Linked DNA regions of Bosea vaviloviae. The protein of the gene in region 2 binds, or shares a complex with, the protein of the main gene of each other region. Links are inferred from orthologs where the notes say so. Each region holds a gene or a part of one and is shown on either strand. Other genes may lie near its edges.

The links.
Region 1: the proteins of xseA (region 2) and BHK69_RS11950 are in contact, whole or in part, in a cryo-EM structure (PDB 8TXR), measured with the Escherichia coli proteins. The link is inferred for Bosea vaviloviae from one-to-one orthologs.

The regions. Positions count from the first base shown.
Region 1 is NZ_CP017147.1:2,558,873-2,564,812, forward strand. What follows is about bases 1,881-4,574. They hold BHK69_RS11950 (exodeoxyribonuclease VII small subunit), read right to left. Parts: upstream 3,517-4,574; coding sequence 3,244-3,516; downstream 1,881-3,243. Other genes in these bases: BHK69_RS11940 (hypothetical protein), read right to left, coding at 1,881-1,977; BHK69_RS11945 (YcxB family protein), read right to left, coding at 1,998-3,224; BHK69_RS11955 (Lrp/AsnC family transcriptional regulator), read right to left, coding at 3,565-4,029; BHK69_RS11960 (tyrosine phosphatase family protein), read right to left, coding at 4,190-4,574. In the rest of the region: BHK69_RS11935 (IS110 family RNA-guided transposase), read left to right, coding at 1-1,020; more of BHK69_RS11940, read right to left, coding at 1,390-1,880; more of BHK69_RS11960, read right to left, coding at 4,575-4,702; BHK69_RS11965 (thioesterase family protein), read left to right, coding at 4,991-5,551; BHK69_RS11970 (hybrid sensor histidine kinase/response regulator), read right to left, coding at 5,578-5,940. UniProt on the Escherichia coli protein: Bidirectionally degrades single-stranded DNA into large acid-insoluble oligonucleotides, which are then degraded further into small acid-soluble oligonucleotides.
Region 2 is NZ_CP017147.1:2,317,977-2,322,003, forward strand. Bases 571-3,489 are described here. They hold xseA (exodeoxyribonuclease VII large subunit), read left to right. Parts: upstream 571-1,224; coding sequence 1,225-2,754; downstream 2,755-3,489. Other genes in these bases: purD (phosphoribosylamine--glycine ligase), read right to left, coding at 571-1,016; BHK69_RS10825 (dienelactone hydrolase family protein), read right to left, coding at 2,790-3,489. In the rest of the region: more of purD, read right to left, coding at 1-570; more of BHK69_RS10825, read right to left, coding at 3,490-3,548; BHK69_RS10830 (DUF2093 domain-containing protein), read left to right, coding at 3,864-4,027. UniProt on the Escherichia coli protein: Bidirectionally degrades single-stranded DNA into large acid-insoluble oligonucleotides, which are then degraded further into small acid-soluble oligonucleotides.

The DNA of each region.
Region 1 (5,940 bases), 240 kb from region 2 along the record:
GATACGTCGAAGCGTCTTTTTCAACTGCACGGGGTCGACGCGGCGGAGCGAGTGGTGCTGAAGCGCAAGCTGAGCCGGTCGGCGATGGAGGCGTTCTTCGCCCGTCTTCCGCCGACGTTGGTGGTCCTGGAGGCGTGCGGGGCCTCGCATCACTGGGCCAGGGTGCTGACGGCGATGGGTCACGATGTGCGGCTGATCGCGCCGCAGCTCGCCAAGCCCTATGTGAAGCGTGGCAAGAACGACGCGGCCGATGCGGAGGCCTTGTGCGAGGCGGCCGGGCGGCCGAGCATGCGCTTCGTGCCGATGAAGAGCGCCGGGCAGCAGGCCGACCTGATGTTGGCCGGGATGCGGGAACGGCTGGGGCGGCGGCGGACGCAGCTCGCCAACACGATCCGGGGCTATGGGGCCGAGTTCGGCCATGTGGGAGCCAAAGGCGCCGCGCATGTGCGCCCGCTCCTGGAGACGGTGCAGGACGATCCGGAGATCCCGCCCCTGGCCCGAGAGATGTTCGCCGAGCTCGCCCTCGAACTCGCCGAGCTCGAAGAGCGCCTTTGTGCCATCGAGGTGCGGCTGAAGGCCTGGCATCTTGCGAACGAGGCCTCGCGCCGGCTGGCCGAGGTGCCGGGGATCGGCCCGATCATCGCCACCACGCTCGTGATGAAGACGCCCCATCCCGAAGCCTTCCGGTCGGGGCGGGATTTCGCGGCCTGGATCGGACTGACGCCGAAGGACCACTCGACCGCCGGCAAAACCCGCCTCGGCCGGATCACGCGGGCCGGCGACGAGACCTTGCGCAGCCTCCTCGTGGTCGGCGCGACGGCGGTCGTCTGGCAGGTGCGGCGCGGCAAGGCCCGGCGGCCGATGCCCTGGCTCACGAGCCTGCTCGCCCGCAAGCCACCCAAGCTCGCCGCGATCGCACTCGCCAACAAGCTCGCCCGCATCGCCTGGGCCCTCCTGGCGAGGGGCGGACGCTATCGCACGAGCGACGCGCGGCCAGAGGCCTGCCCGGCCGCTGCCTGACCGAGATCCCGGCGCGGACACCAACCTCCGCCGCGCCGGCGAGCCGAGCTTGCAAGACAAGGAGCAGATGGTGGGATCGGTCGATCCTCGACGAGGGCGATGCCGCGCAATCCAGTGGCCGTCACAGGTCGCTATCCTGTTTGGCTCCCTCGCCGCGGAAACCATCTTGGCCAGCGGAAACCCCGCACAAACAGGCCGGACACATGACCGCAAGCGACCAGACCAACCACAGCTTCCATCTTGCAAATAAGGGGCCGTCCACACATGGATTGCTTCGTCGCTCGCGCTCCTCGCAATGACGGCACAGGTTGTCTGGAAAACCATCTAGTCGGCACCGGGAGAGCGGAACGCGATCGAGGCGCCTCCGCCCTATCGCAGGGCGGCGGATCGCGTCTTGTCAGACCTCAGGCTCATCAGCATCTGCTGGCCGCCCTGATGGCGGATTTCGCCGGTTTCGCAGGTCTTGCAGATGGCCCCGAGATAAGTCCCGTCGATGACCGTCTCGGCGAAGAACCCGGATTTGTAGTTGTGCCGTGCATCGGTCTCGACGACGTACCAGTCGCGTTCGCCGATACGCCGGATGGCGAGGTCCTGGCGGATCTCGGCGTCCTTGCTGGTGCTCTTCAGCACGCTCTTCAGGCGGGCATAGCGGGTGAGCGGGGATTCGTAGAGGCTGGCGAGGCGGGCCGCGTCGTTTGCGCCCGCCACCGGTTTGGTGCGCAGCACGAAGGTGCAGGTCTCCTGCGTATGCTTGCAGGCCGGCGTTTCGCAGACGAGATGCACACGCCTGCGGCCGGTCGCGTCGAACGGGTTGTCGCCGGCCTCGTCCAGGCGCCAGCCCTCGGGGAGGGTGAGCTGGAGCCCGTCATCCATGCGCAGCACGCGCTCCTGCGCGCCAGCCTGCAGTGCGGAGAGGCTGAGGCCCGTGGCGACGACGGATGCGGCGAGAACCTTCATGACGCGTCCCTCCTGTCGCATCATGCCTGCTGAATGTGGTGGGAGCACAACGCTTCCAGGCGTTCGGCCTGCGCCGGATCCAGGGCGCGCCGCGGCACGATCAGCGTCGAGCCCCGGCTGATCCGCATTAGCCAATGCTCCGGCAGGCGCTCGAGGCCGATCACGCCCGGCCATTTGACAAAGGTGGTGGCGGCGCCTTTGACCGTGAGGATGCCGCTGTCGTCGACCACGAAGCGGTTCGGCGTCTTGCTCGTGCTCTTATTCAGCATGGCGCCCGAGTGGCCGGCGAACCAGCGCATCAGCGGTCTGTCGAAGGCAAGCCGCAGCGCCGCCAGCACGCCGAAGGCCAGCGCGGGTTTCCAGAAGAAGCTGGGGAACAGGTCCCAGAAGATCGGCAGGGCCAGCGAGACCGGCAGCCGCTCCGTATCGAGTGCCCAGGCCGCAATAGTGAGGACCGGCACCGCAAGGCTCGCCAGCAGCCAGTTGCGGACGATGCCCCATCGGCGCGCGCGGCGCAGCGCGGGCAGATCCTGATACCAGGCGACATGGGCGGCCCAGTCCCTCGGTTCCATGACGACCTCGAAGCTGAGGGCCTCCTGCGGCGGAGCAGGCGGCTCCGGCAGCACCTGCGGCGCGCCGATCCACTGTTCCAGCCAGCTGCGCAGGGTGTCGATCTGGCCGGCGGGAATGGCCCGCTTCGGCAGCGCGACCGTTTCCTCCTGCGACGGCAGCACGAAGAAGAGGTGATCGCGCCCCTCATCCAGCCTGGAGATGTGGCGCCACGGCGTGAAGCTCTCGCGCTGCGGCTCCCGCGTCGTCAGCCCGTCGGCTGCGATGACGTAGCGCAGCAGGATCGGCGTCTCGAAGCCGGCGGCGCGCAGGGCCTTTTGCATGAGCCGCCGCATCCGCCAGGGATGGATCAGCCACCACAGCACGACCCCCGCCGAGATGACGAGCAGCAGGTAGAAGGGCATGTCGCCGATGAAGATGGTCAGGAAATCGCCGAGCTGCGCCAAGCTCAACGGGCTGCGGGCGGGGCGCCAACCGGCGAAGGCACCGAGGATGGCGAAGAACCACAGGCTCGGCAGGCCGATGGTCAGCAGGCGCCGGCGGTTGGGCCGGATCAGCGGGGCGTTGGCGAGCAGGGAGGCTTCGGTGACGTCCGCCAATGTCAGCTGCGTCTCGAAGGCGAGAGGCAGCGTCAGCGCCGGCGCGGGCCTTGCCGCGATCTTTGGAACCCCGGTCATCCCCCGAAGCTGCCCGCGCTCAGTTTTCGACGTCGAGCGGCGCGGTCCCGGTCGGCTTGCCGTCGGCGCCCAGCGTGATCTTCTCGATGCGCGCCTCGGCCTGCTTCAATAGCGCGTCGCAGCGCGCCTTCAGGGCCTCGCCGCGCGTGTAGATGTCGATCGATTCCTCGAGCGGCACGTCGCCGCGCTCGAGCTTGGCGACGATCGCCTCGAGTTCCTTGAGCGCCGCTTCGAAGGGCAGGGCGGCGATGTCTGAGTTCTGCTTGGCTTCGGTCACTGGCGCGATTCCCATTTGACCAGAGCTTATCGGTCTCCAGGGCGCGTGCCGCAACCCCGGGCGTCACACCGGCAGCGCCGAACTCTTCTTGATGGTGCGCAGCGTCAGCGTCGATTGCACGCGGGTGACGCCCGGCAATTGCGTGATGATGTCGGTGTGGATGCGTTCGAAATCGGCGCTGTCGCGGTAGATCACGCGCATCAGATAATCATGCGCGCCGGCGAGCAGATGGCATTCCAGGATCTCGGGCAGGTTCTGCACCGCCTGCTCGAAGCCTTCGAGCGAAGCGCGGCCCTGCTGGTCGAGTGTGACGAAGACGAAGGCGGTGCCGGGAAAGCCCGCGATCTTGTCGTCGAGCAGCATCGCATAGCCACGGATCAGCCCGCTCTCCTCGAGCTGGCGGACCCGGCGCAGGCAGGCCGAGGGCGACAGATGCACCTTCTCGGCGAGGTCGGAATTGGTGATCCGCCCGTCCATCTGCAGGATGCGCAGGATGGAGCGGTCGCGGGAATCGAGTTCGATCGTCATGGCGCTGGCAAAACCCCTCTTGCCGGATGCATTGTCGCAAAATCCGGCGGGCGCAAGCAATATTCTGCGTCGGAACGGAAAAATCGCGACTTGTTCGACGCGAGCTACGCCGCAGCCCGCACGATGCTGCCGGGCCTGAAAGCCGGATTCCGCCCGCCTTTCAGGCCAAGGCGAGCTGAAACGGCGTGCCCTCGAAGGCATCTTCGCCCCGGCCGATCCGCTCGATCGCGGCGCTCATCCGGCCATGCCGGCCGAGCATCCCGTCGGCGATGGCGACGAGCCGCGCATTCGGGGTCGCCGAGGGCGAGGCGGTGCGCAAGGCGCTGGCGATCTCCTCCTCATTGCGCCCCGGCCCGAGAGCGCAGGCGGCGATGAAGGCTGCTGCCGTCGAGCGGCTGATGCCGGCCCAGCAATGGATCACCAGCGGCGCGGCGCGGTCCCATTCGCCGACGAAGCCCAGGAAGCGCTCGACATGCGCCTCGGCCGGTATGATGTGCCCGTCCATCGGCGCGACGATGTCGGACATGCCGAGGAAGAGATGGCGCTCCGGAGCGATGCCGGCGGGCCGCTCGACCACCGTGTTGACGTTGATCAGCGTCACCACATGGCTGGCGCGCACGGCGGCCACGGTCTCGTGGAGCCGCGACAGCGAGGAGACGTGCAAGGTCGGCATGCCGAAAATCCTGTCGGTCGCAAGAGCTGGATGATTTCAGATGAGATCACTGAGTGATCCCATCTGAAATCTGAATCCGTCTCTCATCCAAGAGTTAGAGCAGGATCAATGCGAAAAACCGGTTCCCACTTTTTCGCATCCTGCTCTTGGGGGCGGGTCGAGCGCCCGCGAATGCGCAAGCATCCTGTCGGCTCGAGCATGAGCCGATGTCGACGGTGTAGCCAAGCGGGATTTCGTCACATATGTGCAAATGTTTACAGGTGAACTATCGTCAATCGGGAAGCTGCCATGAATCTCTGGTTCCGCCTGCTCTGGCTTCTCGCGACCACGGCGTTCCGCCCAAGGCTCAAGCCGCTGGAGGCGCCCTCGCTGCTGGCCTTCCGCGTCTGGCCCCATGATCTCGACACCAGCCTGCATATGAATAATGGCCGGTACTGGACGCTGATGGATCTTGGCCGCACCGACCTGATGCTGCGCACAGGCCTCTGGCGCGCGGTACTGCGGCATCGCTGGGTGCCGGTGGTGAATGCCGGCACGATCCGCTTCCGCCGGGAATTGCGCTTGTTCAGGCCCTTCCGGCTCGAGACTGCGATCCTGTGCTGGAGCAATAGCTGGCTGGTGATGCAGCATCGCGTGCTGAGCCGGGCGCGTGACGGCAGCGAGATTGTTGCAGCCGTCGCGCTCGTCCGCGCCGCACTCTATGACCGCACCGGCAAGAGCTATGTGCCCGTCGCGACGCTGATGGCGGAGATCGGCATCGCGACGACGAGCCCGGAGCCGAGCCCCGAGGTCGCGGCCTTCCTGGCGTCGGAAGAGGCGATGCGGCAAGCGGGTTCCTCGGGGCGCTGAGTTCTGGGGCCAGCCGAGGTTTCCAGCTACTCCGCCGCCAGCCGCGTCGCCCGCCACTGCGCCAGGAGCGCGCGCAGGGCGGCGGGCTTCAGCGGCTTGTTCAGCAGGTGGACGTCGAGCGCGGCGGCCGCCTCGCGCACCTGCGGCGTGCGGTCGGCCGTCAGCAGGATCGCGGGCATGGCAGCGCTGGTGCGCTGGCGCAGCGTGCTGATCGCGGTCAGCCCGTTGCCATGATCGAGATGGTAATCGGCGATCAGCACGTCGGGGTCGCCATGCGTGCGCAGCGACAGCTGGGCCTCCTCGACGCTGGCTGCGATCGCGACCGTGCAGCCCCAGCCGCCGAGCAGCTGCTTCATGCCGTCGAGGATCGCCGGCTCATTGTCGAGCAC
Region 2 (4,027 bases):
GCCGGATAGCCCTTCGCCGCGAGCACGACGGTCAGCGCCGCCTCATCCGACCAGCGCAGGTCGAACGCATCGAGCACGCCGTCGCAGGAGGCGAGCAGGGCCGGCACGATGTCGCTCTTCAGGCGCGGCATCAGCACCTCGCATTCAGGATCGCCGAAGCGGACATTGTATTCGATCAGCTTCGGCCCCTGCGCCGTGATCATCAGGCCGGCATAGAGAATGCCCTTGAACGGGATGCCACGCGCGATCATGCCGGCCAGCGTCGGCCGGATGATCTCGGCCATCACCTGCTCTTCCAGCGCCGGCGTCATCACCGGGGCGGGCGAATAGGCGCCCATGCCGCCGGTATTGGGGCCGGTGTCGCCGTCACCGACGCGCTTGTGGTCCTGGGCTGAAGCCATCGCGATGGCATGCGCACCATCGCAGAGCGCGAAGAAGCTCGCTTCCTCGCCGATCATCCACTCCTCGATCACGACCTCGGCGCCGGCCGCGCCCAAGCCGCCCGAGAACATCATGTCGATGGCCTCGCTCGCCTCGGCCAGCGTCTCCGCCATGACCACGCCCTTGCCGGCGGCGAGCCCGTCGGCCTTGATCACGATCGGCGCGCCCTGGCTCGCGACATAGGCCTTGGCCTCGTTCGCATCGGTGAAGCGGCCGAAGCCGGCCGTTGGGATGCCGAATTCGGCGCAGAGCTCCTTGGTGAAGGCCTTGGAGCCTTCGAGCTGGGCTGCGGCCTTGGACGGGCCGAAGGTCTTGATGCCCGCGGCGATGAGATCATCGGCAATGCCGTCGACCAGAGGGCCTTCCGGGCCGATAACGGCGAGACCGATGCCATGCAGCTTGCAGAAGGCCGCGACAGCCGAATGGTCGGCGATGTCGAGCACGACATTCTCGCCGCATTGCGCGGTGCCGGGGTTGCCCGGCGCGATGTAGAGCCGGTCGCAGAGCGGCGAACCCGATATCGCCCAGGCCAGCGCATGCTCGCGTCCGCCCGAACCGATCAAAAGGATGTTCATCGTGGTCTCCTTGCGTGCGGACATCCGTCCACCGTCGTCATCCCGGGCGACCCGCCCGGTCCGGCTTTCAGCCGGCCCGGTGGCAAGCTCCGCGAGACCTGGGATGACCCGCACTGGTTCCGGATCTGAGATCTGAAGGCGGCAATAGCCGCCGGGCGCGCAGACGGCAACGCTTCTGCTCGGCCATCCACGTCGCTATGGTCGCGCCATGGATAGCGAATCGCCTGACGTAAAACCCTCCAACACGCCGGAATGGTCGGTTTCCGACCTGTCGGGTGCGCTCAAGCGCACATTGGAGGACGCCTTCGGCTTTGTGCGCGTGCGCGGCGAGATCTCGGGCTATCGCGGCCCGGTCGGCTCCGGCCATGTCTATTTTTCGCTGAAGGACCAGAACGCCAAGATCGATGCGGTGATCTGGAAGGGCGTCTTCGGCCGGCTGAAGACGCGGCCCCAGGAGGGGCTGGAGGTCATCGCCACCGGCAAGATCACCACCTTCGCCGGCAAGTCGAGCTACCAGATCATCATCGACTCGCTGGAGCCTGCCGGCGTCGGCGCGCTGATGGCATTGCTGGAGGAGCGCCGCAAGAAGCTCGCGGCGGAAGGCCTGTTCGATGAGGCGCGCAAGCAGCTCATTCCCTATCTGCCTGGTGTCATCGGCGTCGTCACCTCGCCGACAGGCGCCGTCATCCGCGATATCCTGCACCGGCTGGAGGACCGGTTTCCGCGCCATGTCCTGGTCTGGCCGGTGCGCGTGCAGGGTGATACCAGCGCCAACGAGGTCGCCGCGGCGATCGCCGGTTTCAATGCGTTGCCCCAAGGCGGGCGCATCCCGCGTCCCGACGTCATCATCGTCGCGCGCGGCGGCGGCTCGCTCGAAGACCTGATGGGCTTCAACGAGGAGGCGGTGGTGCGCGCGGCAGCCGCCTCGCAGATCCCGCTCGTCTCGGCTGTCGGCCACGAGACCGACTGGACCTTGATCGATCATGCTGCCGATCTGCGCGCGCCGACGCCCACAGGCGCGGCCGAAAAGGTCGTGCCGGTTCGCGCCGAGTTGATGAGCCTGGTCGCTGATCTCTCGCGTCGGCAGGCCGGCGCAATGCGCCGCCTGTCCGACCGCCGCCGCAGCGATCTGCGCGCGCTCGCCCGCGCCTTGCCCGCGCCGGAGGCGGTGCTGTCGGGCCCCCGCCAGCGGCTGGATCTCGCGGCGACGCGGCTCGCGCCGGCGCTGGCGCGCAATGCCCGGGCTCATGAAACGCGCCTGGCTGGTTTGGCGCAGCGGCTTAACCGGCATTCGCCGTCCGCGCGCCTAGCCGGCTATGCGGCCAGGCTTGATGGCTTGTCGAACCGCTTGCGCGCCGGCCGCGATGCCTTGCTGCGCGCGGAGAGATTGCGGGTTGCGCGGGCGGCGGAGCGCGTCGGCGATCTCGCGCAGCGCTCTCGCCGCGCCTTTGCCCAGGGCGTCACGCGCCGCCGCGACGGGCTCGGTTCGCTCTGGGCGCTGATGCGTTCGCTGGGGCCTGACTCCGTGCTGGCGCGCGGCTATGCGCTGGTGCGCGATGACGCCGGAGGGCTGGTGCGTGGTGTCGCGCAGGCGCATGCCGGCCAGGGCCTGACCGTTCAGGTCAGCGATGGCCGCTTCGCCGTCACGGTCTCGGGAGGAGGGGGCGCACCGCCGCCCCGGCCCGCGCGCCCGCCGCGCAAGGAGACGCCGAAGGCGGGGCAGGGAGATCTGTTTTAGCTAGGCTGCGTATTGTGGAGCGGGGCTTCGGGGGATCAGAGCCCCTTCAGGAACGCCTTCACGCGCTTGATCGCATCCTCGCGCGCAGCGGGGTTGGTGCCGACCATGGCCTTGCCCGTCCCCGTCGCCGAATAGGCGATGTCGGAGCGCTCCTTCACCTCCAGGCGCGGATGGTCGAAATCGTGCAGGGCGCCGGCATAGATCACGAGATCGACCTTTTCACCGCGTGCCTGCGCGGCTTTCGCCAGGAAGTCACAGGGAGCGGGCGGCGTCCAGTCGTCGGCCTCGCCCATCAGGATCAGCGCCGGCAGCCTCGCGGCGAAGCTCGCCGATTCCGATTGCAGGCGGCAGCTCGGATAGAAGGCGATGGCGCGGACGAAATCCGGCTTGCCGTCGGCCGGCCGCCGGTCCTTGCGGATCGCCGCCAAGACGGCCGATCCGCCGCCCGACCAGCCCATCAATGCGATCATGTCCGCCCGGACATCCTCACGCGTCTGCAGCCAGCGCCGTGCGGCGGCCGCATCGGCGACGCGCTCCCGGCTCGGGCGCACGGTCACGTCCTTGACGCCGCATTGCGAGCCGAGCCGGCGCGAGCCGTAGCTGTCGGGTATCAGGACCATCAGCCCGGCTTGCGCGAGTTGCTCGCCCCAGTCGGAATGCCGCAGCGACAATGTGCCGTTGTCGCGCCATAAACCATTGCAACCATGCAGCGCCACGACAGCTGGAAACGGTCCCGGCCCCTCCGGCCTGTAGAGCACGGCGTCGATCTGCCCATCGTCGTTGGGAATGCGCACATGCTCGTAACCGCCTGCCGAAGCGGCCGAAGACAGAAGCAGCGCAGCTCCGGTCAGGGCTGCGAGAACAATTTCCGATCCATTGCGCGAAAAAGGGAGTGCCGGCCTTTCGCGTGAGCAATGCTCTGAACTTTTAGAATCGATCAGGTTTGACGCTCGCGGACGGAAGCGTCGGAAGGCGAGGTTCTCGAGGAGACGCATCAAGCTGGACATCATCGACGGGCACGCTATCACAGAGTCAGGATTATTTCGATAATCCGTTTTCCGATCAACGGTTTCGATGCATTCGAGATGAATATCAGCGAACGTCCCCCGATGCCTGGACCAGAGGCCGCCATCGACTACGGCCATGGCGAGTTTCGCGTCGTGCGGCCAGGTGCCTTCGTGCGCTGCGCGGTAACGGGCGCGCCGATCCGTCTCGACGATCTGCGTTACTGGTCGGTCGAGTGGCAGGAAGCCTATGTCTCGCCCGAGGCCGT